DNA from 2 places in the Moraxella nasicaprae genome. Region 2 is predicted to be linked to the other one. Evidence: riboswitches for the same ligand, from Rfam matches in the RefSeq annotation. Region 2 holds a riboswitch; the other holds the start of a gene.
The links. Region 2 has a riboswitch for thiamine pyrophosphate ahead of thiC (phosphomethylpyrimidine synthase ThiC). Riboswitches for the same ligand answer to the same signal wherever they lie in the genome.

Region 1 (16,712 bases), 630 kb from region 2:
CGTGGCATCTGGTGACCCTGCGATGACCTATGGACAACTACGCAATCTGCTTGGTGCCTTAAAAGAAAAGGGCGTTTGGCACATCACAGGCGACATCATCATTGACGATCGTGCTTTTGGCAATGTGGCATTTGATACAGGGGCTTTTGACGGACAGTCGTCCCGTGCTTATAATGCATCACCGCATGCGTTTTTGGTGAATTTTGGTACGATTGAAGTGGAGATTACTCCTGCGATTGGCGAAAGTCGTGCTTTGGTGCAGGTATCGCCAACTTTGGCAGATTTTGAATCACCAAGCAGTATCGCTGCATCATCTGGGGAGTGCAACCGAGCCAATGAACCAAAAATGGAGTTGAGCAAAAGCCAGCTAAGCCTTCATGGTGTAATTTCCAATCAATGTGCCAAAAATAGCAAGTGGCTGGCTTTTGGGGATTCGTCAGAGTTTGCCATTAAAGCGGTCAAGGGCGAATGGCAAAAGTTGGACCCAACATTTGCTGGCAAGGTGCGTTTTATTGACGAGCAGTTTGATGCTGACAAATTGGCAGAACGGCAAGCCAAATTTCCCATCGTGCGTCATTTTTCCAAATCGCTTGCTGAGCAGGTGCGCGACATCAACCAGTTTTCTAATAATGTGATGACTGAACAACTGGCGTTGAGTCTACCATTATTTGCTGGGGCGACACGCAGTGATTATACACAGGCATTTGCTTTTATCAATGACTGGTGGCAAAAGAAGATTGATGGCAAACCACCTAAAATGAGCCGAGCCTCTGGTTTGTGCCGTGATTGCCAAATCAGCCCAACTTCGATGGCAAACCTATTAAGATATGCTTATCAATCTGAGGTATTTGAACCATTATTGGCGTCATTGCCTGTGGTGGGGCAGGCTGGCACGATGGCGGCATTTGCCAAAAGACACCCAGACAGCCCAGCCATTGGGCGTGCATGGCTAAAAACAGGCACGCTCAATGATGTGGCATCGGTGGCAGGTTATGCCAAAGATGGTGCGGATAATTGGTATGTGGTGGTCGTGTTTGTCAATGCTCAAAATGCTGGCATCAATGGACATGGCATCAGTATCATTGATGAAATCATCAAGGAGATTGCTGTTTTTGGCAAATCGTCATCGCCCACCAATACCCAGCAACCATCAACCAATGTAAGTGAGAAATCGTCATGACCATCGAGATGATATTGAGTATTTGCTTAGGTATCGGGCTTGCGGCAAGTTCTGGTTTTCGAGTTTTTGTGCCATTGTTTGGATTGTCGCTGGCGTCCTATTTTGGCGTCATTCCGCTCAATGAGACTTGGCAGTGGGTCGGCAGTGTGTACGCCTTAGTGATTTTGGGTGTGGCAAGCGTGGTGGAATCCATTGGCTATCTGGTGCCTGTGGTGGATAATCTGTTAGACACCATTGCTGTGCCATTGGCGGGCGTGGCTGGTACTTTGGTGATGGCAAGCACGCTGACTGATTTTAGCCCTGCAACCACTTGGGCGTTGGCAATCGTGGCTGGCGGTGGAGCTGCCGCCACTATTAAAGGTACTTCGGCAGCCACTCGTGCGGTATCGACCGCCACGACAGCTGGCACTGCCAATCCTGCTTTTGGCATGGCAGAGACAGGTGCTGCGGTTGGTTTGTCAGCATTGACGATTTTTATGCCTGTGCTGGGTATGGCGATTGCAGTGATTGGTGTGATTGTCTTGATTTGGCTGATGGTCAGATTAAAACGCAAATTTACCAGTCAAGCTCAATGATTTGATATAAAAACGCTCATGATTGGGCGTTTATTTTTTTTGAATAATACATCAATCATGGGCAAAAAGATGATTGTTTTAATGAAATTAGTTTGCAAGGTCATGATTTTTTTGGCTTGGCGATTTTGCCAAGTGATGCCCAAATCTGTTAATATATGGCGATGACACCAAAACAAGATAACACCGCCAAAAATAAAACGCTGATGTGGCTGGCTGTTTGTGGTTATCTTAAAATTTTTTTAAATATTTATCATTTGCCAAAGCAAGTGGTTGATTTTTTGGGTAGTGGTCTAAAAAGTATGCCAAACTGGGTTTTTTGTAGCATACTTTTTGAACCAGAACCTTTTTTTTGATGGAGTGAATCATGACCCCAACCGATGCTCAACGCCGTATCATTTATCAGGCACGCCGTGGATTAAAAGAGCTGGATTTTTATATTGACCCTTATGTCAAGTCGCACTATCTAAATGCAGATGCTGATGAGCAAAAAGCGTTTGAAACCTTGCTTGGCTATGAAGACCCTGATTTGCTGCTGTTTTTTTTGGAGCAAGAGCGACCAGCCGAAGAGGCGGTATGGGCATTGATTCAAAAACTAAAAGCACTCAAATACGCCAGTTGATTTATGCCAAATCGTCCATCATCACACTCAAAAAATCGTCTGGATTTGCAGATTGATTTGGGGTTTTCTTATCGCCGATGGTGGATTTTATTGGGAGTGGTTGCCTGTTTTTCGATATTGCTATTGGCAGCCAATTTGTCTTGGTGGCATTGGTTGGTTTGGCTATCGGTTTGTGTGGGCTTGATGGTATGGTGGGCAATAGAGCGACGCATTGTATCACTTGGCACACAAAGCATTGATGAACTTTGGCAGATTGAGAGTGTTTTGTTTGCTCAGCCTAAGCAGCTATGGCAAGGCTATTTGGTCAAAGTATGGCACGCTGATTTGGGCGTGGCACAAGTGATTGGTTTGCAGTTTTTTATCATTTTGCCAAAAAAGCGGTCGATGACGGTACTGATTTTTGATGACATGTTGCCAAAAAATAAGTTTGCCAAATTGGTTGTTTTATCCAAATTTAGCCCCAGTCAATATCGATGATTGGCATGACGATAACAAGAATGATACAGATAAACGCATAATAAATACAAGGATTGTTGATTGGATTTGTTATGATGTGTGTCAAAGTTGGCAATCTTGCCAGATGATTTTTTTTAGGAATATCAGAATGAGTCTATTACAAAGTATCGTTACCCAAGTAATCCAAAATGCCGTACAAGGTCAAACACAGCAGCCCACCCAAAATCAAGCTGGTCTAGGCGGTCTGCTTGGCGGCTTGGCAGGTGCTATGCAAGGCGGCAATCAGTCGAATGCTGGTCTGGGTGGTCTATTAGGCAATGTGCTTGGTGGTCGGTCTGCTGGACAACAAGGCGGTCTAGATGCTGTATTGGGCAGTGTACTTGGCGGTCAAAAGACCACCGCCAGCCCAACTGATTTGGGCAGTATTTTGGGTAATGTGCTTGGTAGCCAGTCTGCTGGTCAGCAAGGTGGCTTTAATAAAGGCGCGCTATTGATTGCTTTATTACCCATCGTGTTGGCATTTATCCAAAAAAATGGCGGTCTGTCAGGTCTGCTTGGCAAACTATCCAATCAGGGTATGGGCAGTCAGGCTCAATCTTGGGTCAATATTGACCAAGATAATGATGGCATCGATGCTGGCGATATCCAACAATTATTCGGTGCAGAAGAGATTGATGCCGCTTGCCAACAAACAGGTGCTAGCCAACATGAGGTTTGTCAGGGCATTGCTGAACTATTACCCCAAGTGGTTAATGGTCTGACACCGCAGGGCGATTTGCAAACAGAAAGTGCGGCAAATGATGAGATTGCTCAATTACTTGCTCAAATGCAAAACATGAGATAATTTTGTTTTGACTACAAAAAACCAGTCGGTATGGACTGGTTTTTTATTGCAAGTTTTGGGCAGATGGGGGATAATTAGGACGGATTTGATAAGCAAAACAGGAGCTAAAATAATGGCAAATTTGGCATTATTTGATTTGGATATGACTTTGTTGAATATGGACAGTGACCATAGCTGGGGGCAGTTTATTGTCGAGCAAGGCTTGATTGATGCAAAGTTCTATGCCAATGCCAATGATAAATTTTATCAAGATTATATTGCTGGCACGCTAGATGCAGTTGAGTATAATGAATTTGTGGCAGGTTTTCTAAAAACGCAGAGCATGAGTAAGTTGCACGCTCATCGACAAGCGTATCTGGATAGTTGGATTAAGCCAAACATGCGACCTTTGGGCATACAACAAATCCACAAACACAGACAAGCTGGCGATACGGTGGTTATTATTTCAGCGACCAATGATTTTGTGGTCGTGCCGATTGCAGGTCTGTTTGGGATTGATGAAAAGCATACTTTGGCAACCAAGCTGGAAGTGATTGATGATGCTTATACTGGTCGAGTTGCTGACCGCCCAAACTTTAAGGAGGGCAAACTATATCATCTGAATCGCCTAATCAGCCAATATGCTGATGAAGGTGTACGGTTTGACCGATTGATTGCTTATTCTGATTCAAAAAATGACATTCCCTTGTTGTCTTTTGCTGACGAGGCGGTGTGTGTCAATCCTGATGCCATATTGACTAAATACGCCCAAGAGCAAGGCTGGCGGATTGAAGATTGGGCAATGGCATAAAATTAGCAATCAGGGCAAAAAATTTGGTATAATTTGCCATTTTATCGTGCTGTGATGAGTGTTTGGTATATTTTGTACCAAAAAAGTTTTATTGGAGTTATTATGGAAATCGCCATTTATCAAGAACAAATCAAAGACCTAGCTGCTCGTGGGCAAGAGCTACGGGGGTATCTTTGACTTTGAAGGCAAAAAAGAACGCTTAGAAGAAGTCAATCTGGAACTGGAAAATCCTGAACTATGGAACAATCCAGAGCTTGCCACCAAGATTAGCAAAGAAAAATCGGTGCTTGACGGCATTATCGGTGTCATTGAAGGGCTGGATGTCAGCTTAGAAGATGCCATTGCCATGCTTGAACTGGCGGTGGAGGCAGATGATGAGAGCTTGCTTGCCGATGTGCAAAGTGAGCTTGATGAAGCTCGTGCTAAGGTTGAGGATTTAGAGTTTAAGCGTATGTTCTCTGGCGAGATGGACGCCAATAATTGCTATTTGGACATTCAGGCAGGTTCTGGCGGTACAGAAGCCCAAGATTGGTCACAGATGTTGCTACGAATGTACACCAGATGGTGTGAGTCGCACGGCTTTAAGGCAGAAATCATCGAAATCAGCGAAGGTGGCGTGGCTGGCATCAAGTCAGCAACCATCTCAGTCAAGGGCGATTATGCTTTTGGTTGGTTACGCACCGAGACAGGTGTGCATCGTTTGGTGCGTAAGTCGCCGTTTGATAGCAATAATGGTCGTCATACTTCATTTGCGGCGGTGTTTGTTTCCCCTGAAATTGATGATAATGTTCAGATTGACATCAATCCTGCTGATTTGCGTATCGATACTTATCGCTCATCAGGTGCTGGCGGTCAGCATGTTAATACCACAGATTCTGCGGTGCGTATTACCCACCAACCCACAGGGGTGGTCGTGGCGTGTCAAAACGAACGCTCACAGCATGCCAACAAAGACACCGCCATGAAAATGCTGCGTGCCAAGCTGTATGAACTAGAAATGCAAAAACGCATGGAAAAACAGCAAGCCCTAGAAGACAGCAAATCTGACATTGGCTGGGGGTCGCAGATTCGCTCTTATGTGCTTGATGATTCACGCATTAAGGACTTGCGTACTGGCGTTGAGAACAGTAACACAGGAGCGGTGCTTGATGGCGACTTAGATAGATTTATTGAAGCAAGTTTAAAAGCTGGATTGTAAATCATCATCAAACCACCGTGTCATGCGGTGGTTTTTTGTTTTTATTGTGCTAAGAATTGGCTTGAAATAACCAAATGTCAGCTCAACAAATCCAGAAAAAATGTGTCTTTTGCTACTTGATGCCCGATGGATTAACAATAAATACAAACAAGCTGGTTGAAATTTCATTTTGGGTATTTATTTACATCTCATCTAATGGTAAAATCAAAGATGATTTACAACTGTAAATTCAATACTTTGGAAACTGTTGGGCGATGACCCAAAAAACAAGAGGATAACACAATGAGTATCGAACGCATCAGAAATGAAGCCTTACGCCAAAAAGTGATGAGTGCCGAAGCTGCCGCTGAATTTGTCAAGGACGGCATGAATCTTGCCATTACTGGCTTTACAGGTGCAGGCTATCCAAAAGCTCTACCGACCGCCATCGCTGAAAAAGCCAAAGCTGCTCACGCTCGTGGCGAATCATTTGGCATTGGTATGGTAACAGGTGCTTCTACTGCCCCTGAGTGTGATGGTGTGCTTGCCGAAGCCAATGCCATTAAATTCCGCTCACCATTCCAATCAGACCCAACATTGCGTAACAGTATCAACGCTGGCAATACCGCTTATCAAGACATGCACCTATCGCATGTCGAGCAGCAGATGCGTCAAGGTTTCTATGGTAAGTTTGACATCGCCATCATTGAGGCGACTGCCATTACCGAAGATGGCAAAATCATTCCTGCGATGGGTATTGGGCATGGCGTTGAAGCGGTTAATAATGCCGAAAAAGTCATCATCGAAATCAATGGAGCATTGAGTGCTGGACTAGAAGGCATGCACGATGTCTATGCTGAGGTTGGTTTGCCACCACATCGTAAGCCAATTCCTATCATTGGTGCGTTTGACCGCATTGGTACAACTGCCTTAGATTGTCCTGCTGACAAGATTTTGGGCATTGTTTTGACCAATGCTGGCGACCGTAACTCAAAATTTGCTGAGCCTGATGAGGTTTCAAAAGCCATCGCCGCCCAAGTGATTGATTTTCTTGACCATGAAGTCAAGGCTGGTCGTTTGCCTAAGAGCTTGCTGCCACTACAATCAGGCGTGGGCAATGTGGCGAACGCTGTGATGGCAGGCTTGCTTGATGCACCATTTGAAGATTTGACAGGTTATACCGAAGTGCTTCAAGATGGCATGCTTGACCTAATCCTAGCCAAAAAGATGAAAACTGCCTCTGCGACTGCTTTGTCGTTCAGTCCTGATGCGTTGGCTCGCTTTAATGAAAACATCGAATTCCTAAAAGATAAGATTATCCTACGCCCAATGGAAATCAGCAACAACCCAGAAGTGATTCGCCGTCTGGGTGTCATTGGCATGAACTCAATGATTGAAGCGGACATCTATGGTAACGTGAACTCAACACACATCATGGGTACTAAGATGATGAACGGTATCGGTGGTTCTGGCGACTTCACTCGCAATGGTTTCTTCTCATTCTACGTCAGTCCATCAACTGCCAAAGGCGGGGCAATCTCTGCAATCGTACCGATGGTATCGCATCATGACCACACCGAACACGATGTGATGTTCATCGTCACTGAGCAGGGTATGGCAGATTTGCGTGGCAAGTCGCCTCGTCAGCGTGCCAAGCTGATTATTGACAACTGTTCACACCCTGACTACCGTGATATGCTAAGAGATTATTACGACCGTGCCGAAAAAGCAGGCGGACTACATACACCGCACATTTTGCTAGAAGCCCTATCATGGCATCAACGCTTTGTCGAAACTGGCGATATGCGTATCAAATAATCAAATCAAACAAAAAACACGATGGCTTAGGCTGTCGTGTTTTTTTATGGCTTGATGTTTACTGCTGTATTAATGAGAATTGATGATACGGTGCTAACAATCATGTTTAACCACTCAACTGCTTAGGCAAGATGGGCGTTTGGTGTGTAGCATACTCAGTTTGCCATCTTAAAATCAGCTTTGTGACAATGCTTGGGTCGATGTTTAAACAGAGTGTCTCTTGCTGTCTGTCAGGCATGATGATTGCGTGACGATGTTGTGTTGATTGGGCAATAGGATTATGTTGGGTAATGAGATTATTGATTTATGTATAAACTATTTGCGTATTGTTGCTGATTTGTATAGAATGAAAACAAAGACAAGCAACTGATAAGGAGTATCAATGTCTAATCAAGAAAATGTCGGTTTTTGGCGAAAATTATGGAATGCCTATAACCAGCTATGCAAAGACATGGGTGTGGAGCAAGGCGGCTGTCGTAGCTGCGTGCCAAAATATCAGTTTGATGACAATGGCAAACGCATCGAACATCGCTTGCCCGTTCAGGCAGATGAGGCTAATGATGCCAAATGAGCGAGTGTAAGTTGGCTTGTGTATCAAGATGATGTTTTGTCAAATGAGTGATAAGGATTGGCAAATTGGCTGATTGCTGGGTTTGCTGATGGATTGTGTGATGTTATTTGGGTTATAGGGAGTATAGATATGTTATGGTTTTTGGCGTGCGTTGCCTTGCTATTGATGGGCTATTTTTTATATAGCCAAGTCATTGAGAGGATTTTTGGCATTCGTCCAGAGCGAGCCACACCAGCTCATACGATGGCTGATGGTGTGGACTATGTACCGATGTCAAAACGCAAAATTTGGCTGATTCAACTGCTAAATATCGCTGGTACAGGTCCGATTTTCGGGCCAATCTTGGGGGCGTTGTATGGACCTGTGGCGATGCTGTGGATTGTGTTTGGCTGTATTTTTGCAGGTGCGGTGCATGATTACTTGACTGGCATGCTAAGCATTCGTAATGGTGGGGCGAATTTACCATTTTTGGCTGGTAAATATCTGGGCAAGCCTTTTAAACACTTTATGAACATCTTGGCGGTATTGCTACTGCTGCTGGTGGGCGTGGTGTTTGTGGCAAGTCCTGCTTCATTATTGACAAACATCACGATGGATTTGAGTGGTGCAACCAATGGCAGTTGGTCAAAAGAGACTATCTTGGCGGTATGGACGACCGTCATTTTTGCCTACTATATTTTGGCAACCTTAGTACCGATTGACAAAATCATTGGTCGCATTTACCCAATTTTTGGGGCATTGTTGTTATTCATGACTTTTGGTATGTTGTATGGCTTGCTTGCCAATGACATCAGTTTTTTCCGTACGGTCGGTACAGACATTGGTTTTGCTGATTTCTTCAAAAATATGCATCCAGACAATGTGCCGATTTGGCCAATTTTGTTTTTGACCATTGCCTGTGGGGCGATTTCTGGTTTTCATGCCACGCAAACACCACTGATGGCTCGTTGTGCCGAAAATGAAAAAGAGGCTCGCTTTATCTTTTATGGAGCGATGATTGCCGAGGGTGTGATTGCCTTGATTTGGTGTATGGTGGGGCTAAGTTTTTATGACAGTCAAGCTGGATTGGTGGAGGCATTGCAAGGTACACCGTCAAAAGTTGTCTATGATTCTGCGGTTGGCATGTTAGGCATGGCTGGCGGTATCATGGCGGTGCTTGGCGTGGTGGTTTTGCCGATTACCTCAGGTGATACAGCATTTCGTGCGGCTCGTTTGACGATTGCTGAATGGCTGAACTTTGAACAAAAAACATTGATGAAGCGTTTGATGATTGCTTTGCCGTTATTCGTGGTGGGCTTTTTGGTATCCAAAGTTGATTTTCAGATTTTGTGGCGTTATTTTGGTTGGGCAAACCAAACCACAGCTATGGTAACACTATGGGTAACTTCTGCCTATCTGATGAATAAAGGGAAATTCCACTGGGTATCTACCGTGCCTGCGATATTCATGACAGCGGTATGTACCACCTTTATTCTCAATGCTCCGATTGGCTTGGGATTGGATTATGACTTGTCGGTATGGCTGGGATTGGCGATTACTGCGGTGTCTTTTGTGGTATTCATGATGATGGTTCGCCCAACTAAGCAGCAGTTAGACGACTAAATCATCGTCAGATAATCAAAAAACACGATGGCTTAGGCTGTCGTGTTTTTTATTAAGTTTATTTAATAAAAAATATTGACAGACAGATTATTTTGTAATAGTATAAATTTGTAATAGTATAAAAATGCACAAGGAAGATGTGCTGATTATTGTTTTCTTTGTGCAATGTCTATCTTAATCAAAAAAGGAGTTTTTTATGAAAACACATCACCTATTGATGACTGGTACGCTCATCACGATGCTGGCAACAAGCATCGCTCATGCCGATGATGGCAAATAATCCCAAATAACTTTATAAAAATTGGATAGATGCGGTCTGCGACCGATGTGTCTTGTAAATCTCTTCATGGCGGTGGTTTAAGATTAAATATGGGTGTTTTAAAAGCCAGAATAGAGGCTTTCATGGAAGGTGCTTTTAACATCACAGATGGTATTTCTTGGCTTGAAAGTTGGCGATTTGATTCACAACCTTCAAAGAATGATACCAAATCCAAATAAGGTAATTCTGATGGCAAAAATACAAAGAACAACCAACAGTCGTGATGATGGTAAAAAGTTTGAACGAGAAGTGTTTAGATACAGATGGCAAAGACCAAATTCATCAATAATATCTAAACAATATCAATAGACTGCTTATGCGGTCTATTGATGATATGGAGGTTTGATGGATGGCGAATGTATTTATGGCATTGATTTTTGGTGCTTTTTTTACCTTGCTGTTTTGGAGAAAACATGTCATTGAATTTACGACCATGATACATGTATTGATTGTGTTGGTTTTGGTTGCGATGGCTGCTGTACATTCAGATATTGTTGAGACACAAAATCTAATTGAGACCAACGAGCTAAGAAAAGAATTGGGTGCTTCCGCTTTTAATTATGTTTATGCTGCCGTAACAAGAGCAATGTCGCCTTTTTTCATTATTTGGTTTTATCAAGGGTGGAAGGTTGCTCAGCTGAAAGAAAGGGTATTTTGGGCGGAATAATCAAGGAGTGTTGTGATGCTTGGATTTTTTGCAACAGAGCTGGTTTTTGCATGTCAGTTTTATTTGTTAGTCATGCTATTTCATGATAAGAAAATTCACTGGTGGCGTCTGCTACATATAGCGGTGGGGTTTTTGCCCAGTATTTTTTTATTGTGGCATTATCCAGAAAAGCAGACGGCGAATGTCATGGCAATGCATTTGGCGATGGTGTTAATCATATCATTGGTTGTTTCTCAAAGCTCTCGTCCGCAATATGAACAGTTGCTTCGTTCCCATATTTTTAGGGATAAATTTAGAATAAAAAAATTTTAACCAACCAATCAAGGAGTTAGACGATGATGACATATTATGATTTTTCTTTTGATTTGACGATGAGCATATTGGCATTTTTGGGACTTGCCAGTTTGGTATTTTGTTATTGGGACGGCAAGACAATCAAGCTAGATTGGTTGTTATTTACCATCGTTTTCTTTTTATTGGGTGTTTATACCAATCATATGTTTGGCGAGGAAACGCTTTATTTTCAATGGCTGGGCGGGGCGTTATATGCAGTTGGTATATGGCCAATCTTATTTGCCAATATGAAATATAAGGCGTGGCGACAACAATCGAAAAATCAATGAATAAAAAACAGCACCAATGACGGTGCTGTTTTTTTTGGATTGTCAATCAGCGTTCTAGGATGCAGGTTACACCCTGACCACCAGCAGCACAGATAGAAATCAATGCACGACCAGAGCCCTTTTGGGCAAGGAGTTTGGCAGCACTGGCAAGGATTCGCCCACCTGTGGCGGCAAAAGGGTGTCCAGCAGCCAGACTTGACCCATTGACATTGAGTTTAGTGCGGTCGATTGAGCCAAGCGGTGCATCTAGACCCAAGCGGTTTTTGCAAAAGTTTTCATCTTCCCATGCGGCAAGTGTCGATAGCACCTGTGATGCAAAGGCTTCGTGAATTTCATAAAAATCAAAATCCTGCAAAGTCAGACCAGCCTTAGCAAGCATTTTTGGCACAGCATAAGCAGGTGCCATCAAAAGTCCTTCGGTCAAGCCTTCTTTACCAATAAAATCCACCGCCGCTGTTTGCTGATGGGTTAGGTAGGCTAGGGGCTTATAACCGTGTTTATCTGCCCACTCGTCACTGGCAAGCAAAACACAAGATGCACCATCGGTTAATGGGGTGGAGTTGCCAGCGGTCATCGTGGGGTTGGCATTCTTTTTGCCAAATACAGGTTTTAGGCTGGCAAGTTTTTCAAGCGTGGTATCGGCACGCAGGTTGTTATCTTGGCTAAGACCTTTGTATGGTGTGATTAGGTCGTCAAAGAACCCCTCGGCATAGGCTTTGGCAAGATTTTGATGGCTTTGATAAGCCAATTCATCTTGGGCGGCACGGCTGATGTTCCATTCTAGGGCGGTAATGGCCTGATGCTCCCCCATCGATAGACGAGTGCGTGGTTCGCCATTTTGGGGGAAAGCAAGCAGTTGTTTTGGATTGATGGTGCTAAGAGCGGTCAGGCGGTCTTTGGCGGTCTTGGCATTACCCAGTCGAATCAAGGATTTTCGCACGCCATCGCCTAAGGCAATCGGTGCGTCCGAAGTCGTGTCCACCCCGCCTGCAATACCGCTATCGATGATACCAAGTGCGATTTTGTTGGCAACAGCAAATGCTGCCTGCAAGCCTGTACCGCACGCTTGGGAGATATCGTAGCTTGGTGTGGTTGGCGATAGGCGAGTGTTGAGCAGTGATTCTCTGGTAAGATTTAGGTCATTGCTGTGTTTTAGGACAGTGCCAGCAACAACTTCGCCAATCTCTTTATCCGCCAAATCAAACCGCTCAACCAAACCGTCCAATGCAGCACTTAACATATCAATATTGCTGGCATCGGCATACACACCGTTACTACGAGCAAAGGGAATGCGATTTCCGCCCAAGATGGCGACTTTTTTGATGGTCATGTGAAATTTCCTAATTGATGAATGGTGATTGGGCTTAGATTAGCATTATTTACCAACAAAATCATGAATTAAGCCAATTTTTCCTTATATTATAATAAAATATTATAAGAAATTTATATTTGAATACTTATGGTTATTATTTTGATTTAATTTTATACAGTGATTTATTTTATATTGACAATATTTTTTGATTTGTTTAAACTAAATGACAAAATTTAGTCGGGGTGCCTAGACCGTGATGGTCAGGCTGAGATGATACCCGTGAACCTGATACAGTTAGCACTGGCGTAGGGAACTAAGATGAACTTATTTGATTTATTTGACGGTTGTCTGCCGTCCTAACTAAGCCTTTTTTGGGTCTGTTTTATCAAGACCTAAAAGGGCTTTTGTCTTTTTGGTAAGCATCATATTGTCCAAGCAATTTTGATGAGTGCTTACTGTCTTGATGAATTTGACCTAAATACTGGTGGTTGATGACAATCTGCCATCAATCTTCGATGAATAAAATCGTTTTTAGGGAGAATTTATGAATTTTCAGTATCTATCCAAGATTCGCCAGCAAAACCCTTTGGTGCATAACATCACCAATCTGGTGTCTGCTCATTTTACCGCCAATGGATTGCTTGCCATTGGTGCATCGCCATTCATGTCGTCCACACTTGATGAGATGAGTCAAGTGCCTGCCATTGCCGATGCTTTGGTCATCAATATGGGGGCGTTGAGCATCACACAAGTAGAGGCGATGCTTGTGGCTGGCAAGGCGATGAATGAGCTGGGTAAGCCTGTGGTGCTAGACCCTGTGGGTGCTGGTGCAACTGCTTATCGTCAACAGATTGCCAAAAAACTGCTTAGCGAAATTCGTTTTTCTGCCATTCGTGGCAATGCTGGCGAGGTGGCGTTTTTGGCAGGTGTGGATTGGCAAGCCAAAGGCGTGGACGCTGGCTGTGGTCATGCTGATGTGGCGATGCTTGCCAAAGACTGTGCCAATCGATACGGCTGTGTTGTGGCGGTTAGCGGAGCGGTGGATTATGTCAGTGATGGCGATGTGGTCTTTACCATCAATAATGGCACACCAATGTTTCCCAAGATTACCGCATCTGGCTGTCTTTTGGCTGGCGTGTGCGGTGCATTTTTGGCGGTGGCAAATCCATCTGAGGCATTGCAGGCGGTTGTGGCGGCAGCTGGTAGCTATGCTGTGGCAGGAGAATTGGTGGCAGCTCGATTGGAACAAACCCAGTTGGGGCAGTTTTATGTGGGGCTGATGGATTGTCTTGGGGCGATTGATGATGACACGGTTGCCAAATTTGCCAAGATTGATGAGTATCAAGGAGGATTGTCATGATGTATCAAGCTCTAACCATCGCAGGGTCGGATTCTGGTGGCGGTGCAGGCATACAGGCAGATTTGAAAACTTTTGGGCTGTGCGGGGTGTTTGGCACTTCGGTGATTACCGCCATCACCGCCCAAAACACCAAAGGTGTGTTTGATATTCATCAGATACCGCCTAAGACCATCACAAGCCAGCTACATGCGGTGGTTGATGATTTTAGTATTAAGGCGTGCAAGATTGGTATGCTTGGCGATGTGGCAAGCATACAGGCGGTGTATGATTTTTTGGTACAGCACAAGGCAAGCGTTGGCAAATTGATTATCGACCCTGTGATGATTGCCAAAGGTGGGGCAAATTTATTACAAGAAAATGCGGTAACGGCATTGATAAAATTATTGCCATTGGCAGATGTCATCACGCCCAACATTCCAGAGGCACAAGTTTTGACAGGATTGAGCATTAGTGATGATGACAGCTTACAGCTTGCCATTGATAAGTTGCATCAAATGGGCATCAAAGGAGTCATCATCAAAGGTGGTCATCGTGATGATGAGTGGTGTCGTGATTGGGTGTCGGTAGGTGGTTCAAGATTTTTTGTGGAGCAAAGACGGATTTTACAGTCAGGGACGCACGGCACTGGTTGTAGTTTTTCAGCTTGCCTGACAGCTCAGCTTGCCAAAGGTGTGCCGATGATGGATGCCATCAAAGACGCTAAGGCATTCATCACGCACGCCATTGCCAACCCCATTAAGGTCGGAGGCGGCATCAATCCTGTCAATCATTGGGCAGGGGCGGACGCCATCAAAGCAAGGAAACATCTGTTATGAATTTGTCATCATTTGACCCCAAAATCCTAAATTTATACTTTATCGCAGGAACACAAGACTGTCGGCATCTAGCAGGCGACCGCAGCGAGCATCTGCTAAATATCCTACATCAAGCCTTGCAAGCAGGAATCAGCTGTTACCAATTTCGAGATAAGGGAGCATTTTCGCTGCAAGATAATCCAAGCGAACAAAAACAACTTGCCAAAGAATGCCAGCGGCTGTGCCAGCGGTATGGCGTGCCGTTTATTCTAAATGACATGGTGGAGCTTGCCTTTGAACTTGGCGTGGACGGCATTCATGTGGGACAGGGGGATAAGTCGATTATTGACATTGCCCAAGAAATGCCCAAACCGATGATTCTGGGTCTGTCGGTCAATACTCTGGAACAGGCTCGATATTGGGATAGCATACCGCAAGTGAGCTATTTTGGCACAGGTCCGATTTTCCCAACCCAATCAAAAAGCGATCAAAAACCTGCTGTCGGCATCGAATTTCCCAAAATTTTGCGACAAGCTGGTATCCAAAAACCTTTTGTGGCAATTGGTGGCATCACACATCAATCCGCTCAGACTTTGCGTACTTATGGAGCAAATGGCGTGGCAATCATCTCTGCCATCACGCAAGCTGACAACATCATAACTGCTGTGGAGCAACTAAAATGAACCAATCTGGCGATAATCATTATCTGTCTTTACCCCAAAAAAACAACCCCAAAAAAGTCGCCATCGCTACAATGACTGGCACAACCATTGAGTATTTTGACAACTATATCTATGCAATGGCGACGGTATTGGTGTTTTCTGAGCAATTTTTTGACCATAGTGACCCTGTTGCCAGTCAGATTGCAGCACTTTACACTTTTGCGGTCAATCTGTTGGCACGACCCGTGGGGGCGATGTTGTTTGGGCATTATGGCGATACTTTGGGGCGAAAAAATGCCCTTGTCATTTCACTGCTGTTGATGGGTGTTTCAACGGTGGTGATTGGTCTTTTGCCAACTTATGCCAGCATTGGCGTATGGGCGACAGTATTGCTATTTTTATGTCGTACCTTGCAGGGCATTGGACTTGGTGGCGAATGGGGTGGTGCGGCATTGGTGGCATTGGAAAACGCCCCACAAAGCAAGCGAGGATTATTCACTGCCTTTCCGCAGCTGGGAGCGGCACTAGGTCTGTTTTTGGCGAACTTGGTCTTTTTGGGATTGGCACTTGGCTTAGGTAAAGAGGCGGTCAGTGCTTGGGCGTGGCGATTGCCGTTCATTGCATCTGCTTGCCTTGTGATGATTGGTCTGTATGTGCGTCTTACTCTGCAAGAAAGTGCGGTTTTTGACCATGCAAAAAATCAGGATAAACTACACAAATTGCCCATTAAGCAGATTTTTACAACGCATAAAGTGCCGTTTTTTAAGGCGATTTTGATTGCTATTATTGGCTATGTGCAATTTTATATGGTGGTTATTTTTGGGCAGATTTATGCAAAGAGCAGTACGCAGCTGTCTGATTTTGGGCATGCACAGGGCTTAGGTTTGCCCAGTGAGCAGTTTACGATGGCATTGCTGTTTGGGGCGGTGGTATTTGCCATCAGTATTGTGGCGGCAGGTCATCTGTGTGATAAACTGGGTCGCAAAACTGTCCTAATTGCCAGCACCAGTCTGATTGGTGTGTTTGGGCTGTGTTTGCCGATGTTATTGGCACAAGATGGCTTGGTGTATCAGGCGGTCGGGCTGTATGGTTTTATTGGCATTGGCATGGTTTTGCTTGGGGCAAATTTTGGACCAATGGCGGTGATTTTGCCTGAGTTATTTGCCACGCAGGTGCGTTATCTGGGTGCGTCGCTTGGTTTTACTTTGGCGGGCATTTTGGGGGCAAGTGTAGCAACCATCGTCGCCATCAAGCTTAACGCTCAGTTTGGTCTTATTGGCGTGGGCTGCTATATGCTTGTCAATGCGGTGCTGTCGTTGATTGGTTTATTGATGGTGCGTGAG
Region 2 (16,712 bases):
TGCTTGCTTGTGATTTTAAAAATTGACCATCTAATGTGTAGTAGTCGGTATATTCTTTGTTGTCATTTTCATAAATACCAACCCATTTTCTATCCTTATTGCCATCAATATCATCATTATTTTGGATAATGTGCTGATATTTTGTGGGAATAATGGTTTTGCCATTAGCGGTAATGATGCCAACAACTTCTTGGTCGTCTTTTTTATCAAATATTTCAAAAAATACCGAATTGGCAAAGGCAATATTGGCAAACAACAAACAACTTGATAACAAAAATTTTAACATAACCAATTACCGATAACGCTCAATATTAAGCCCATCAATCTTAATCTGTGTCGGCTGACCTAAAATAATATCAGAAAGCAACTTACCAGAACCACACGCCATCGTCCAGCCCAGCGTGCCGTGTCCTGTGTTGATAAATAAATTATCAAACTTGGTCGCTCCGATGATGGGTGTGCCATCTGGGGTCATTGGACGCAGTCCTGTCCAAAATTTGGCATTGGGCAAGTCGCCTCCGTCAAATAGGCTCTTTGTAACCATTTCCAGTGTGGCACGGCGAGCAGGGTTTAGGGATTTGTCAAAGCCTGATAGCTCTGCCATTCCGCCCACACGAATCCGCTTATCAAAGCGAGTAATGGCGATTTTATAAGTTTCATCAAGCACGGTGGAAACAGGGGCTTTTGTTTCGTCCACGATTGGCACGGTTAAGGAATAACCTTTGACAGGATACACAGGCAAATCAAGCCCCAAATCCTTTGCCATTGCCCGAGAATAGCTCCCTAACGCCAAGACAAAACCGTCTGCCGTCAAGGTTTCGCCATTTGCCACCACGCCTGTAACTTTTTGATTATCAAAGATAATTTTGTCAATGACGGTGTTAAATTTAAATTCTACGCCCAAAGTTTTAGAGTGTTCGGCAAGGCGTTTGGTAAATAAATGACAGTCGCCTGTTTCGTCATTGGGTAGTCTTAGACCGCCCAAAAGCTCGGCACTGGCATAAGCGAGGGCGGGTTCAGCACGCACAAGCCCATCTTTGTCCAAGACTTCATAAGGTACACCGCACTCATCAAGCACTTTGGTATCTAGTTTCATTGCTTCAAGCTGAGCAGGTTTACGAAAGAGCTGTAAAGTTCCGCCTGTGCGGTGTTCGTAATCAATGCCAATTTCATCACGCAAAGCACGGATACAATCTCGGCTGTATTCGGCAACTCGCATCATGCGTTCTTTGTTAATCTCGTATTTTTGGGCGTTGCAGTTGGCAAGCATTTGTTTCATCCACGAAAGCTGAAAGCCTGTGCCGTCAGGAGAAATGGCAAGGGGAGCGTGCTTTTGGAACAGCCATTTGACCGCTTTCATTGGAATGCTTGGAGCTGCCCAAGGCGTTGAATAGCCGGGCGAAATCTGCCCTGCGTTGCCAAAGCTTGTCTCTTCGGCAACATTGGCACAGCGGTCAATGACGGTAACTTTTGCCCCAGATTTGGCAAGATAATAGGCGGTGGTTGTGCCGATGACTCCGCCCCCTAAGACAATGATATTCATATCCCACCTCCAACATTACACGAAAAAACATTCATAGAATTGCCATCATAACATGTATTGGTGGGTTTTTTAATTATTTTATCTTGAATAAAAGTGGTCTTTTGATTAAAAATACCAATCTGGCTAAATGTCTAATTTGCCTAAAAATTGTGCTACAATAAACACAACTTGACGGAGTGCGGTTTTTGCTGTGCAAATAAAAACCGCTGAGAGCCATTGGCAATCCGTTGAACCTGATGCGGTTCGTACCGCCGTAGGAAATCAAGTTTTCAAAATCTTACAAAGTCTTTTAATGATTGGTATTACATCAATCATACTTTTTCATCATAAGATTTTTGATGGCTTGATTTGTTTATTAGCCATTTAAAAAGGAAATTATGATGAGCCAAATCGCAAATCAATCCCCAACCGAACTTATCAACCAGCACGAACAAGATGCCAAAGATTTAACCCGTATCTTGCCTGCTTCCAAAAAAGTCTATGTAACAGGTTCACGAGACGACATTCGTGTGCCATTTCGTGAAATCTCCCTGACTGATACGCCCACAGGGCTTGCCAAAGACGGCTTTGAACAAAATCCCCCCATTTTGGTTTATGATACTTCTGGCGTTTATACCGACCCAAGTGTGAGTATTGATTTAAATCGGGGCTTACCCAAACTGCGTGAAAACTGGATTGCCGAGCGAGATGACAGCGAAGTCTTGCCCAGTTTAACATCGGATTTTGGTAAGGCACGATTAAATGACATTCGCACCGCAGATATTCGCTTTGCTCACATCACCAAACCACGCCGAGCCAAGAAAGGCAAAAATGTAACCCAACTGCACTACGCACGAGCTGGCATTATCACCCCTGAAATGGAATATATCGCCATTCGTGAAAACCAAAAACAGCGCGAGGGCGTGGATATGCGTCAGCACAAAGGCGAAAACTTTGGGGCAAATAACCTAACAGAAATTACCCCAGAATTTGTGCGTCAAGAAGTTGCTAGTGGGCGAGCGATTATCCCTTGTAACATCAATCACCCAGAAAGTGAGCCGATGATTATTGGGCGAAATTTTTTGGTCAAAATCAATGCCAATATCGGCAATTCCGCCCTAGGTTCGTCCATTGATGAAGAAGTTGCCAAGATGACTTGGGCAACTCGCTGGGGAGCCGATACCATTATGGATTTATCAACGGGTAAAAATATTCACGAAACAAGGGAGTGGATTATCCGCAATAGCCCTGTACCGATTGGTACAGTGCCGATTTATCAAGCCTTAGAAAAGGTAAATGGCGTGGCAGAAGACTTGACTTGGGAGATTTTTAAGGATACACTCATTGAGCAAGCCGAGCAAGGCGTGGATTATTTTACCATTCACGCTGGTGTGCTACTTCGCTATGTGCCACTCACCGCCAATCGCTTGACGGGCATCGTCTCTCGGGGTGGCTCTATTATGGCTCAGTGGTGTCTGGCTCATCATAAAGAAAACTTTATTTATGAGCATTTTGATGAGATTTGTGAAATTGCCAAAGCCTATGATGTCTCGTTTAGTCTGGGCGATGGACTTCGCCCTGGCTGTATCCAAGATGCTAATGACGAAGCTCAATTTAGCGAGCTTAAAACCTTAGGCGAGCTGACCAAACGAGCGTGGGAGCATGATGTACAAGTGATGATAGAAGGGCCAGGACACGTGCCTATGCACATGATTAAAGAAAATATGGAGTTGCAGTTAGAACACTGCGGAGAAGCCCCCTTTTATACGCTAGGACCTTTGACCACCGACATCGCACCTGGTTATGACCACATCACCAGTGCAATAGGGGCGGCGATGATTGGCTGGTATGGCACGGCAATGCTGTGCTATGTTACGCCAAAAGAGCATTTGGGCTTGCCCAACAAAAAAGATGTCAAAGACGGTATCATCACTTATAAAATCGCCGCCCACGCTGCCGACCTTGCCAAAGGACATCCGTCCGCTCAGGTGCGAGATAATGCCCTGTCTAAGGCACGATTTGAGTTTCGCTGGGAAGACCAGTTTAATCTATCGCTAGACCCAGATACGGCAAGGGCAATGCACGATGAAACCATGCCCAAAGAGGCTCATAAATCGGCTCATTTTTGCTCGATGTGTGGGCCAAAGTTCTGCTCAATGAAAATTACCCAAAATGTGCGTGAATACGCCAAAGGTATGGAAGAAATGAAAGAGAAATTTGCCGAGCAAGGGAGTGAGCTGTACTTAAAAGCCTAAATGTATCTCAATAAAAAAACAAAGCCGTTTTTTGATGGCTTTGTTTTTTTGTGGAGCGGTTTGAATTATTGTAATCTCATCACAGCCTCTTCGCCGCAAGAATCATAGTCAATATTACCTTGACTGTCAGTTAGGGCAATTTGTCGGCGATTTAACACTTTAAAATACCGACCTTCTGAATCTTCCATCACTGTGCGATACTTGCCTTGATATTCGACCATTCCCACTCTGTTTGTTTTATTGCTGACCGTATAGATTTTGGCATTGCCATTCTTTTTGATTTCCAGATAATGAGTGTAGCCCATACCGCTGATGCAGTAGCTCCAAAACTGCTTCTTGCCCACAAAAGGCAGATTGCCATTTGCTAAAACAGTCATGGGTAGGGTAAATGCTAGAATTGCCAGTAGCTTTTTCATGATAAATTCCTTGATAAACACAAAGAACATAAAAATTTATTATCGTTTTTTTTTTGGATTGTCAAGCGATACACTATTATTAGAAAAGTTGTTTTATTTATACTATTTTGGTTTGATAGATGAATACTTTGTCAATAAGGCGTGTCTAAAAATCTGCTATAATATGAAAAAATTAAAAAATAGGTAAAGAGAATGTCTTTTTTTTCGTATTTTGAAAAACGCCTAGACTCCTATCCAGACATTAACCTGCCTAAGTATTCAGGTGGACTGTTTTCGTTCATTTATGCTTGTACAGTAGGCTATCGTGGCTGGCTACTTTTGTTTACGGTATTAACCGCAATCTCTGGGCTTTATTGGGCATTTATTTATTCATGGGTGGGGCAAATTGTTGATTGGCTAGGTATGTATAGCCCACAGGAGTTTTGGCAAACCAAAAAGACTGAGCTGCTAACCATGCTTGCCATTACCGCCATCATTCCTATGGTTCTTTTATTTGAAACCACCATTCATCATCAGGTGCTACAAGGTGTTGTACCGATGAGACTTCGCTGGATTTTTCATCAGCATATGCTAGGACAGTCCATGCAGTTTTATCAAGATGAGTTTTCTGGTCGAGTTTCTGCCAAAGTGATGCAAACTGCTTTGGCGGTGCGTGATGTGGCGATGACGCTCATTGGTGTATTTGTATTCATTGGTACTTTTTTGGTGGGGGCTGGCACGGTGCTGGTCAGCATTCATCCGCTACTTGCTATACCTTTTGTGGCGTGGGTGCTGATGGTGGTTGGTCTTTTGGTGTTTTTATTGCCAAAATTACAAAAAGTCAGCCAAGAGCAGGCGGACGCACGAGCTTTGATGACAGGACGCATCACCGATGCCTATGCCAACATCAGCACGGTCAAGCTGTTTAGTCATTCTCGCCGTGAGCTGTCTTATGCCAAAGAAGCCATGCAGCATTTTTTGGGTAAGGTGCATAACCAGATGCGTCTGGTCTCCATTCTTGAAATTTTGGTGTCTTTGATTGCAGTCATCACTGTATCGGGCAGTATCGCCATGAGTGTGTATCTGTGGTATACAGGCGTGGTGGGTGCTGGTGCGGTGGCAGTAGCTGGTGCATTGGCAATTCGCTTACAAGGTCTGACACACTGGGTGCTGTGGGAGACGGCATCTTTGTTTGAGCATTTAGGTACAGTACAAGACGGCATGAACACCTTGACTACGCCACACGCTGTGGTAGATAGCCCTGATGCCAAAATGTTTCATGTGGAACAGGGTAAGATTGAGTTTGACCAAGTATCGTTCAATTATGGTAAAGGCGATGACAAAATCGGACTGCTTGAACGGTTTAATTTGACCATTAACGCAGGCGAAAAAGTGGGATTGGTGGGTCGTTCTGGTGCTGGCAAATCCACTTTGGTAAATCTATTGCTTAGATTTTATGATGTCAGCGGTGGTAAAATCGTGATTGATGGACAAGACATCAGCACATTAACCCAAGAATCTCTACGCCAGCAGATTGGTATGGTTACCCAAGATACCTCGCTTTTGCATCGCACCGTACGAGAAAACATCGCTTACGGTCGCCCTAATGCCACCGATGACGAAATCATCGCCGCCGCTAAAGCAGCTCATGCGTGGGAATTTATCCAGACACTACAAGATAAACACGGCAATACAGGGCTGGACACCCAAGTGGGTGAACGAGGTGTCAAGCTCTCTGGTGGTCAGCGTCAGCGTATTGCCATCGCTCGTGTGATGCTAAAAAATGCACCAATTTTGCTTCTTGATGAGGCGACCAGTGCGTTAGATAGCGAAGTAGAACACGCCATTACCACCAGCCTTGATAAGATGATGGCGGGCAAAACCGTCATCGCCATCGCCCACAGACTTTCGACCATCGCCTCAATGGATAAGCTGGTGGTGATGGATCAGGGGCGGATTGTTGAGATGGGTAGTCATGATGAATTGATTGCCAAAAATGGCGTGTATGCCAGTCTTTGGGCAAGGCAATCTGGTGGATTCTTGGCGGAAGAATAGTCTGATTGATAAAAAATATCTTATATAAATCAATTGATTACAAACTTTTTTGATATTTTTGACGAATGTTAAGGGTGTTTAAGGTTTCTTTAAGTTTACTGTGATTAAATATATCCATCGAAACGATGAATCGTTTTGTATATTAAAGAATTAATTTTGGAGATTTTTATGAAAGTTTTAAAGACAATGCTAGCAACCCTGCTGATTGGCACCACTGCAATGACTGCACAGGCAAACTATGGCACACAGACTGTGCAAGCCGCTGCCGTCAAAACAATGATGGACGACAGCCATGTAAGCATCACGGGCAAGATTGTGCGAGTGCTTGGTAGAGAGAAATTTGAACTACAAGATACCTCAGGCAAGGTTATTGTGGAGATTGATGATGATTATTACCATAACCCACAAGAGCTGGTCGGCAAAAATGTCACCATCACAGGCGAGGTGGACATCAGTCGTAAATCCAATCGTGTGGAAATCGATGCTGATTTTGTGCAAATCCACTAAACCAAAACCACCAGCGATGAACTGGTGGTTTTTTGTATCAGTATTGATTTAACCACCTATGCGGTGTAAGAGTGGCGAGTTTGGGGCGTATGGTTTGGGCGGTGGGAGCGTGCCTGATTTCTAAAAAAGCCCCAGTTGGGGCTTGTGGTTAGCTGTTTCTTTCACGAGCTTTGATGACTTTTTTGACCTTATCTCTGGCTCGGCTTTGTTTGAGCGAAGATAAATAATCCACAAACAATACGCCGTTTAGATGGTCCATCTCGTGCTGGATACACACCGCCAGCAAGCCATCTGCTTCGATGCTAAATGGCTTACCCTCTTTGTCTAATGCCTCAATTCGTACACGGCTTGGGCGTTCGATGGTGTCGTACACCTCAGGAATTGACAAACAGCCTTCTTGGTAGGGGGCAAGCTCTTCGGTCAAGGGAGTGACTTTGGCGTTGATAAACACCTGTGGAGCAGGTTCTTCGCCATCACGAGCCAAGTCCATCACGATGACCTGTACATGGCGGTCGATTTGGGTGGCGGCAAGACCGATGCCTTTGGCGGCATACATGGTCTCAAACATATCATCAATCAAAGTCTTGATGTCGTCATCAATCTGTGCCACAGGCTGAGCGATGGTGCGTAGGCGTGGATCAGGATATGCTAAAATAGGAAGTAGTGCCATGGGATACTCTTTATGTTATTAAGTGACTGTGTCTCATTATAAAACAAAAAACGCAAAAATAAAAATCTGACTGTACCGCCCCTTCATTGACCGTAGATAATGAATAAAAATCAGTTGGAAAAATTTACCTTTTGTGCAAAAATATAAAGCCATTCAACCTGTATTTTGCCATTAGTTACAAGGATTTTTATGACCGCACGCACCGCCACCATCACTCGTAATACCGCCGAAACTCAAATCAGTGTCAGCATCAATCTTGATGGCACAGGTCAGGGCGTGTTGGACACAGGCGTACCATTTTTGGATCACATGCTTGATCAAATCAAGCGACACGGACTGATTGATCTTGATGTCAAATGTGTGGGCGATACACACATTGATGACCATCACAGTGTCGAAGATGTTGGCATTGCCATTGGGCAAGCACTTAAAGCCGCTTTGGGCGATAAAAAAGGCATTCGCCGTTATGGGCATTTTTATGCACCACTTGATGAAAGCCTAAGCCGTGTGGTGGTGGACATTTCTGGTCGTCCAGGTCTGCACATGCAAGTGCCATTTACTCGTTCGCACATTGGTACAATGGATGTGGATTTGTTCAGTGAGTTTTTTTATGGTCTGGTCAATCACGCTTTTATCACGCTGCACATTGATAACCTAAAAGGCAAAAACAGCCACCATCAAATCGAAAGCGTTTTTAAGGCATTGGCAAGAGCCTTGCGTATGGCGGTTGAATACGACCCAAGAGCCGCAGGCGTGTTGCCATCAACCAAAGAAATGCTATAACTCTTTTTTGGATTTTGGGAAAATATCATGAAATCACCAACCATCGCCCTGCTTGACTATGGTGTGGGCAATCTTTATTCTGTTGCCAATGCCTTGACTGTGGCAGGAGGTAATGTTGTCATCACCAGCGACCCAAAGCAAATCAACGCTGCTGATAAAGTGATGTTGCCAGGTGTGGGTGCGATGCGTGATGCGATGGCAAATATGCGATTGCATGGCATTGATGTGGCGGTTAAGCAAGCACTTGATAGCAAGCCTGTGATGGCGATTTGTGTGGGCATGCAGGCGATGTTTAATCACTCTGAAGAGGGCGATGTGGCGTGTCTTGGTGTCTTATCTGGTACGGTTCGACGATTTGATGATGCGTGGTGTGACAATGGCACGCCCATCAAAATTCCTCATGTAGGCTGGAATGTGGTGAGTGCCGACACCAATCATGCACTGTGGCAAGGCTGCAATCATCAGCATTTTTATTTTACCCACAGTTATTATTGCGACCCTGATGATACGGCTGGATTGATTGTGGCAAATACCCATTATGGGCAGTCTTTTTGTGCCAGCGTCATTCGTGATAATCTGTTCATCACTCAGTTTCACCCCGAAAAAAGCCATGAAGCAGGATTAAGACTGTTGTCCAATTTCATCAAATGGCAACCCTAAAACAATCCTGCCGTGACGGTCGGTTGGTGGTTGGCAGTTTATTCATCTTCAAATCAATCAATCTGCCTATCAGAAGTTGCCAAATAGCCAAATGGCAGATTGATGAGCATCAATGCTGCAAGTAGCCACAACGCTACTTGCCAGTCGCCTGTATATTCAAACAACAGCCCCACTCCAAGCGGTCCAAATACCGCCAATGAATACCCTACCGCCTGCACCATGCCTGACAAATCTCGGGCGTGGTCGGTATTTTGCGTGCGAAACGAAAACATCATCAGACTAAGCGTAAATACCATCGCACAACCAAAACCCATCATCGCTGCCCAATAGGGCAAATAAGTGGGCAGATAGATGATGCCAAATATTCCCAAAGCATTAAATACACACCCTGTCACACCAATCAGACGAGTAGGGCAGCCTTGTTTGATGAGAATGGTTAGGGATAAAATCGCTAAGGGTGCCATGATTTGAAATAAAAATGCCGAAAAATTGGCGTCGCTGGTGGATAATCCTGACCAAGTGGCGATGGACGGTAAAAAACTTGCCACCGCATAAAATAAAAATGACTGCAAGCCTAGCAATACCGCCATTTGCCAAGCTGCTGCCGACCGCCATGCATTAAATTTTTGATGATTGGTGATGAGTGAACTTTGGCGAGGACTGTGATGGGTGCGATACACATAAAGCCACACCAGTGCCGCTGCCAATCCAAATATTCCCCAAAAACTCATCGCCATCTGCCATGAGGTGCTTGTAGCGATGGGCAGTACCACCCATGCACCAATACCTGCCATGGTGGACATACTAAGGCTAAATATTGCTGTGGCAAGTGCGATGTTATTGGGTGCATATTGTTTGATGAATGGGGCGGTTAAGGCGTTGAGCATGCCAATGGCAAAAGATAGAATCAGTGTGCCGATGTACAACGCCATCACGCCAAACCAAACCCGAGTAGCCACCCCGATTGCCAGCAGTGATGTCATGCCAATCATCATCTTTTCTAAGCCGAAGCGTCTGGCAAGCACTGGGGCAAACAGTGAGCCGACTGCAAATAAAGGCATGGGCAACGCACCAAGATAGCCGATGTCGCTGGCGGTCAATCCCAGTCGTTCTTGTAAGGTGCTGGCGATTGAGCCAATCATCACAAGAGGCGAACGCATATTGACCGCAGCCAAGACTAGCCCAATGAGCAGAATAATAAGAGCAGGCGTGTTGGAAGCAGGCTTGGATTTCATGGGTAGTGGTAGGAGTAAAAAAAGCTTTTTGATTATATCAAAAAGCGTTCAGTGATGGATAAAATTGATAAAATTTAGCACATCAGATAAGGGTTTTTATATGAATCATAAAAATAAAAAGCTATTTTAAGGCAAAACGCTGAATTTTATTTTTTGGTTTGTTGGTAGCTTGTCATAAAATAGTGGTATTCAAAGTGAGTATGCCAAATCTTGTGCAAGATGTACCAAAAATAAAACAGCCACAACAAAAAAAGTTGTGGCTGTTTGTGTTAGGCGGATTTTGAGATGGCTTGAGCCTTGTGCTGAATTTCTGGGCTAAGTTTGGCTTGACTTTCGCACTTATTTGGGTCATTGCCACAAAATTGGCAATATTCATCGCCCATCAGATTGGCAACACCACCGCATGAACCTTTGAGTGGTTGTTTTTTGACCAGATAACCCACGCCCATGAATAAAAAGAACAGCAAAAACACCCCAAAAGTTACCGCAAGGATTGGTAGGAATTGGCTAAGAATATCGCTCATCATTGGCTCTCTTATTCGTTGCTATCGTTGGTTTGTTGTTTAAATATTGGACACATTATAGCAAATACAGCATCAGTATTTTGTATTAAGTTTGTTTATGCTTGATACAAAGTTTGCTTGGTATCATCAAAAACACCGCCCAAATTATGTTGGACGGTGCATTTATTTTTTTAAGACGATGTCAAAAGATTATTTATCTTTGACTTCGGTAAACTCAGCATCGACCACGCCATCATCGGCAGCTTGGTTGGCAGTCGGCTGCTCTGTTGCACCAGCATTGCCAGTGTCAGCATAGATTTTTTGACCGATTGGCAAGAAAGCGTTGTCCAATGCTTCAAGTTTTGCTTTGATGGCATCAACATCATCTTCTTTGGTGGCTGCTTCTAGTTCGCTGATGGCAGCTTCTACTGAGGCTTTTTCTTCATCAGTGACTTTGTCAGCGGCATCTTTTAGGGCTTTTTGAACGCCAGCGATTCGACCATCTGCTTCGTTACGAGCACCTGCAAGCTCAGCAAATTTCTTATCTGCTTCGGCATTTTCTTCGGCTTCACGAATCATTCTTTCGATGTCTTCATCAGACAGACCAGAGTCTGCTTTGATTTGGATAGACTGTGATTTGCCAGTTCCTTTATCCTTAGCAGAGATGTTCATGATGCCATCTGCGTTGATGTCAAAGGTAACCTCAATCTGTGGCACGCCACGAGGTGCTGGCGGAATGTCGGTTAGGTCAAAGTTGCCAAGCAGTTTGTTTTGATTGGCAATCTTACGCTCGCCTTGATACACCTGAATGCTGACCGCAGGCTGGTTGTCGGCAGCGGTTGAGAACACTTGTGATTTTTTGGTAGGAATCATGGTGTTCTTTTCGATAATGGCAGTCATCACGCCACCCATGGTCTCGATACCTAGGGTTAGTGGTGTTACATCAAGCAATAGTACATCGTTTTTGTCGCCAGAAAGTACCGCACCTTGAATGGCAGCACCCATCGCTACTGCTTCGTCAGGGTTCACGTCTTTGCGAGGCTCTTTGCCAAAAAATTCTTGCACTTTTTGTTGGACAAGTGGCATACGAGTTTGACCACCAACCAAGATGACATCGTCAATCTCAGACGCTGATAGACCTGCATCTTCTAGGGCGATTTTGCACGGTGCGATGGTGCGAGATACCAACTCTTCGGTCAAGCCTTCTAGCTTAGCACGGCTGATGGTGATTTCAAGGTGTTTAGGGCCTGACGCATCAGCAGTGATGTATGGCAGGTTTACCTCAGTAGATTGGCTGCCTGACAGTTCGATTTTGGCTTTTTCGGCAGCTTCTTTAAGGCGTTGCATGGCAAGTGGGTCGCCTTTTAGATTGACGCCTGTGTCTTTTTTGAACTCATCAACCAAGAAGTCAATCAACGCAAGGTCAAAGTCTTCACCGCCCAAGTGCGTATCGCCATTGGTTGCCAGCACTTCAAACTGTTGTTCGCCGTCCACATCAGCAATCTCAATGATAGAGACATCAAAAGTACCACCACCTAAGTCATAAACTGCTACGGTGCGGTCGCCGCCTTTTTTGTCCACGCCATAGGCTAGGGCAGCAGCGGTTGGCTCGTTGATGATGCGTTTGACATCAAGACCTGCAATCTTACCTGCATCTTTGGTGGCTTGACGCTGAGCATCGTTAAAATAAGCAGGAACAGTCACAACTGCTTCGGTTACGGTCTCGCCCAGATAGTCTTCGGCGGTTTTTTTCATTTTTTTCAAAACTTCTGCCGAGATTTGAGGCGGTGCTTGTTTTTTGTCGTTGACTTCTACCCATGCGTCACCATTGTCAGCTTTGACGATTTTAAAAGGCACAAGTGAAATGTCTTTTTGAACGACTTTATCATCATAGCGACGACCAATCAGGCGTTTGACCGCAAATAGGGTGTTTTTTGGATTGGTGACGGCTTGGCGTTTGGCTGATTGACCAACCAGCGTTTCACCATCTTTAAAGGCAACGATTGATGGCGTGGTGCGAGCACCTTCTGCATTTTCGATGACTTTAACTTTGTCGCCTTCAAGCACTGCCACACAAGAGTTGGTTGTACCTAAGTCGATACCGATAACTTTACCCATAATTTTTCTCCGATTATTTTAAAATTTTGTTCAGCTTTCCAAGTCATACATTCGCTTGGACTTTGAGTGCTATATTTGGTTGCAAATTTGCTTTTCAAGGGCAGATTATCAAAAATTTTTTATATTTTTAAAAAATTATTTGTCTTTAACCCATTGAAATTATTGATAAAATCCTTAGCCACCCACCATCACGATGGCAGGGCGTAGCGTGCGGTCATTAAGGGCATAGCCTTTTTGCAATACTGTGCCAACCACATCTTTTTCCACATCAGGTGCGATGCCGACCGCTTCGTGTTTTTCTGGGTCAAACTTATCGCCTGCTGGGTTGATGACGCTCACGCCATGCTTTTCAAGGACGCTGAGCAATGATTTGTGAGTCAAACGCAAGCCCTCCAACACACTCTCGTCCGCTCCTGCTTTTTCAGAAGCCTCCAAGCCTCGCTCCAAGTTATCCACCACATCAAGCAAGTCTTTGGCGAACTTTTGTAGGGTGTATTTTTTGGCTTTGTCGGTTTCTTGTTCCATGCGACGCTGAGCGTTATAGCTTTCGGCATTGGCACGAGCGGCAGCTTCTTTGGCTGCTTTGACTTCTTCTTGCAAGGCAATGAGCTGCTCTTGTAATTGGCTGGTTTCGTCCTGCTCGGTCGTCTGCTCGATGATTTCTTCGGTGGTTGGTTCGGTCGTCATTTTTCGTTGCCCCAATGTTTAACAATTAAATTCCCCAACTTGATAAAGGTTAAGGCGGTAATTTTCAAGACAAAAAACAAAAGTTTTTGATATTTTTGTCAAATTGGGCGGTTTTTTGGGTGATTTGGGCGTGACAAAGGATAAAAAGATGCAAAGATACTGCACCATGATAAGATTGGCTAGGCTGTCATCTTGGTAATGCTTGATGCAATCGTCTTGGGGTCAAGGTTGGCAATGCAGCTAACAAGGCTGGTTGGATAGACTTGTTTGGTAAGCTTGGTCAGTCGGTCGCCCAATGCCAAATAGTGATAATCGTGTGTGTGCGGTAGGGTTTGCCAGTGTTCTAGTGCCATTTGGCTACTGATGAGAACAAAAGGCGTGCCATCAAGTTTGGGTTGTAGTTTGGCAAAATTTGCGGTCAAATCATCGGGTCTGTCTCTTTTGTACCACTCGCACGCATCGACCATGACACCTTTTTTGACCAAAGTATCATGCATTAGCCTACGACCACCAATCCCACGCCATATCAGCACCTTGTCTTTGGCTTGTAGCGAGCGTACCACAGGCATTGCCAGCATGCCTTCATTGTTGGCGATGGCTGGTGTGGTCGCTGTCAGACCTGCTTGTGTCAGCACATCAGCGGTAGCATCGCCAACAGCGATGATGGGTGTGGCAGGCAGAGTGGATAAGTCTGTGTTTTTTAAAAATAGTAATGCTCTTCGTGCCGCCTCTACGCTGGTGATGATGAGCAGTTGGTAATGACCAGCTTGCCAATCAAGCATCATCTGTCGCTCAGCTGCACCGATGGGTAGGTCACAAATGGTCAAAAGGGGTAAGTCCAATACACACAAGTCAGACAACTGACCGATTGCCCCAGCACGATGACTGGGGCGAGTGTTGATTAAGATGGGTTTAGGCATTGGCATAAACAGTCGCCAAAATCTTGTCCGCCCCTTGTGCCAAGAGTTCTGTGGCGACTTGTTGACCCAGTTCGATGGCATCATGATGGGCGTTGTCTGTGATGCTTATTTGTTTGACCACTTTTAGGAGGGTGTTGCCATCAGGCGTACCCACTCGCCCCTCCAAGTGTAAAAGATTATCCACCAAAGTAGCAAATCCAGCAATCGGCACCTGACAGCCACCCTCTAAGGCATGATTCATCGCCCGTTCACAGATGGCTTTTAGGGCGGAAGTGTCATGATTTAAAGGTTTGATGAGTGCTTTAATCTCATCGTCTCGGCATTCGATGGCAAGCGTTCCTTGACCGACCGCAGGCAGGCAAATATCAGCAGGTAGGCTGTGGCGAATGCGTTCGTGTAGCCCCAATCGCTCCAAGCCACTTTGGGCAAGGATAATGGCATCATAGTCGCCATTATCAAGCTTGGATAGGCGAGTGCCAACATTACCACGCAAGCTGATGATGGTCAAATCTGGGCGGTAGGCTCTAAGCTGACATTCACGGCGTAGGCTTGAAGTGCCAACTCTTGCCCCTTGTGGCAATTCATCTAAACTCTCAAAATCGTTACTGACAAAAGCATCAAAAGGGCTATGACGGTCAAGATATGCCCCAATGGTGAGACCCTCTGGCAAAACCATTGGCACATCTTTTAAGGAATGCACCGCAATGTCTGCCTGTCCTGTTAAAAGGGCGGTTTCTAACTCTTTGACAAATAAGCCTTTTCCGCCAATTTTGGCAAGAGGGGTGTCTAGGATTTTGTCGCCTTTGGTCACCAACTCCAACAGGCGAATGTCCATCTGTGGGTATAATTTTTGCAGTTCATCTTTGACAAAATTGGCTTGCCACAGAGCCAGCGGAGACTGACGAGTGGCGATGGTTAATGTCTTGGGCGTGGTCATAAGATTTCCTATTTTTTGGTCTATCAATCATCATCATTATAAAACTTTCTTGACAAAATAGCCAATCAAAACGCCTTGCGTAGCCATTTGCGAACGCTTGGCAAGGCTCGCCTCGAAATTGGCAAGGGTTGATAAAATTTGCGAGCATCATCTGCCACAACCGCCATCACTTGCCCCAAATGCTGGTCAATGGCGTGCAGATAAGCAGGATTAATGAGGGTATTTCGATGAATGCGTAATAAGGTTGGGTAGGTATCAGCCAACGATTTGAGTGTGCCACCAAACAGTGTCGTGCCTTGGGTATGATGAACCGTCAGGTATTTGTGATCAGCGATGATGTAATAAATGTTTGATACATCAATGAGTTTTGTGCCGTGTTTGTTGTTGGTGATGAGATGGTTGGTTGGCTGATTTTGGGTGTGCCAAGCTAAGGTTGCCAGCGTGGGCTGACTGATTTTGGCTAAGCTATTGGCTAATTTTTCTGTGGTGATGGGCGTGACAAGATAGTCGTCCACACCAAGCTCCCATGCTTTCATTGCCAAAGATTCATCGTCATGCACCAAGATGATGGCGTGCGATTTGAGTGCATCAAGATGTTGCATGACGGCACAAGCAGCTGGCAACATGACAGCGACGATGGTGCTGTCTTGGGCAAGGTGACACATGATGACATCTAGTAGATTGGTATCATCAAGGTGATGGCTGGGCAAAAAAACCACCTGCCAATCTGGTGGCAATGCATCAAATTGGGCATCATAATCCGATAAATGGCATAAAATACGCATGAGTCATCATTGGCATAAATGGACTTACTCTAATGGCTTTTTGCCAAACTTGCAAGTGAAAAAATATTTAGGATAAAAACTATCATCAAAAAAATCCTTTATGATATACTTTTTGTAAGAATTAACCATTGTTGGAGTATGACGATGACCCAAACTTCCTCCATGTGGGGCGGACGCTTTTCTGAGGCCACCGACAAATTTGTTGCCGAATTTACCGCCTCGGTCAATTTTGATAAACGCCTGTACGCCCACGACATACAAGGCTCCATCGCCCACGCCACCATGCTTGGCGAGTGTGGCATTATCACAAAAGACGAAAGTAGAGCGATTATAGACGGTCTAAATCAAGTCAAAGATGAAATAGAAAGCGGTCAATTTGTCTGGCGTGTGGAGCTTGAAGATGTGCATATGAACATTGAAAGCCGTCTGACCGCCATTGTTGGCGATGTTGGCAAAAAACTGCACACGGGCAGAAGTCGCAACGACCAAGTGGCGACCGACATTCGCCTATGGCTAAGAGATGAGACCGACAACATTTTGGCACTACTCAAACGCCTGCAAAGCGGACTGCTTGACCTTGCCGACAAGCACACCGATACCATTATGCCAGGCTTTACCCATTTACAGACCGCCCAGCCGATTAGCTTTGCCCATCATTTGATGGCGTGGTTTGAAATGCT

Region 1: linked by a shared signal. The riboswitch ahead of thiM (hydroxyethylthiazole kinase) and the one ahead of thiC (phosphomethylpyrimidine synthase ThiC) in region 2 are both predicted to bind thiamine pyrophosphate.

Annotation. Positions count from the first base shown of each region.
Region 1 is NZ_CP089977.1:391,756-408,467, reverse strand. It holds gene dacB (D-alanyl-D-alanine carboxypeptidase/D-alanyl-D-alanine endopeptidase) at 1-1,180, shown strand, start outside; gene LU297_RS01720 (DUF4126 domain-containing protein) at 1,177-1,755, shown strand; gene LU297_RS01715 (FAD assembly factor SdhE) at 2,120-2,374, shown strand; gene LU297_RS01710 (hypothetical protein) at 2,378-2,851, shown strand; gene LU297_RS01705 (YidB family protein) at 2,979-3,674, shown strand; gene LU297_RS01700 (HAD family hydrolase) at 3,787-4,464, shown strand; one part of gene prfB (peptide chain release factor 2) at 4,567-4,638, shown strand; one part of gene prfB (peptide chain release factor 2) at 4,640-5,662, shown strand; gene scpC (succinyl-CoA:acetate CoA-transferase ScpC) at 5,945-7,459, shown strand; gene LU297_RS01685 (DUF5363 family protein) at 7,842-8,030, shown strand; gene LU297_RS01680 (carbon starvation CstA family protein) at 8,160-9,632, shown strand; gene LU297_RS01675 (hypothetical protein) at 10,301-10,618, shown strand; gene LU297_RS01670 (hypothetical protein) at 10,634-10,930, shown strand; gene LU297_RS01665 (hypothetical protein) at 10,954-11,241, shown strand; gene LU297_RS01660 (acetyl-CoA C-acetyltransferase) at 11,288-12,571, opposite strand; TPP riboswitch at 12,782-12,882, shown strand; gene thiM (hydroxyethylthiazole kinase) at 13,098-13,913, shown strand; gene thiD (bifunctional hydroxymethylpyrimidine kinase/phosphomethylpyrimidine kinase) at 13,910-14,728, shown strand; gene thiE (thiamine phosphate synthase) at 14,725-15,390, shown strand; gene LU297_RS01640 (MFS transporter) at 15,387-16,712, shown strand, end outside.
Region 2 is NZ_CP089977.1:1,021,783-1,038,494, reverse strand. It holds gene LU297_RS04855 (WG repeat-containing protein) at 1-286, opposite strand, end outside; gene LU297_RS04850 (D-amino acid dehydrogenase) at 293-1,543, opposite strand; TPP riboswitch at 1,706-1,821, shown strand; gene thiC (phosphomethylpyrimidine synthase ThiC) at 1,924-3,777, shown strand; gene LU297_RS04840 (hypothetical protein) at 3,843-4,193, opposite strand; gene LU297_RS04835 (ABC transporter ATP-binding protein) at 4,386-6,227, shown strand; gene LU297_RS04830 (NirD/YgiW/YdeI family stress tolerance protein) at 6,396-6,734, shown strand; gene def (peptide deformylase) at 6,883-7,404, opposite strand; gene hisB (imidazoleglycerol-phosphate dehydratase HisB) at 7,594-8,187, shown strand; gene hisH (imidazole glycerol phosphate synthase subunit HisH) at 8,212-8,847, shown strand; gene LU297_RS04810 (MFS transporter) at 8,901-10,082, opposite strand; gene nqrM ((Na+)-NQR maturation NqrM) at 10,352-10,606, opposite strand; gene dnaK (molecular chaperone DnaK) at 10,796-12,703, opposite strand; gene grpE (nucleotide exchange factor GrpE) at 12,878-13,390, opposite strand; gene LU297_RS04790 (uroporphyrinogen-III synthase) at 13,570-14,316, opposite strand; gene hemC (hydroxymethylbilane synthase) at 14,303-15,247, opposite strand; gene LU297_RS04780 (LytR/AlgR family response regulator transcription factor) at 15,313-16,032, opposite strand; gene argH (argininosuccinate lyase) at 16,195-16,712, shown strand, end outside.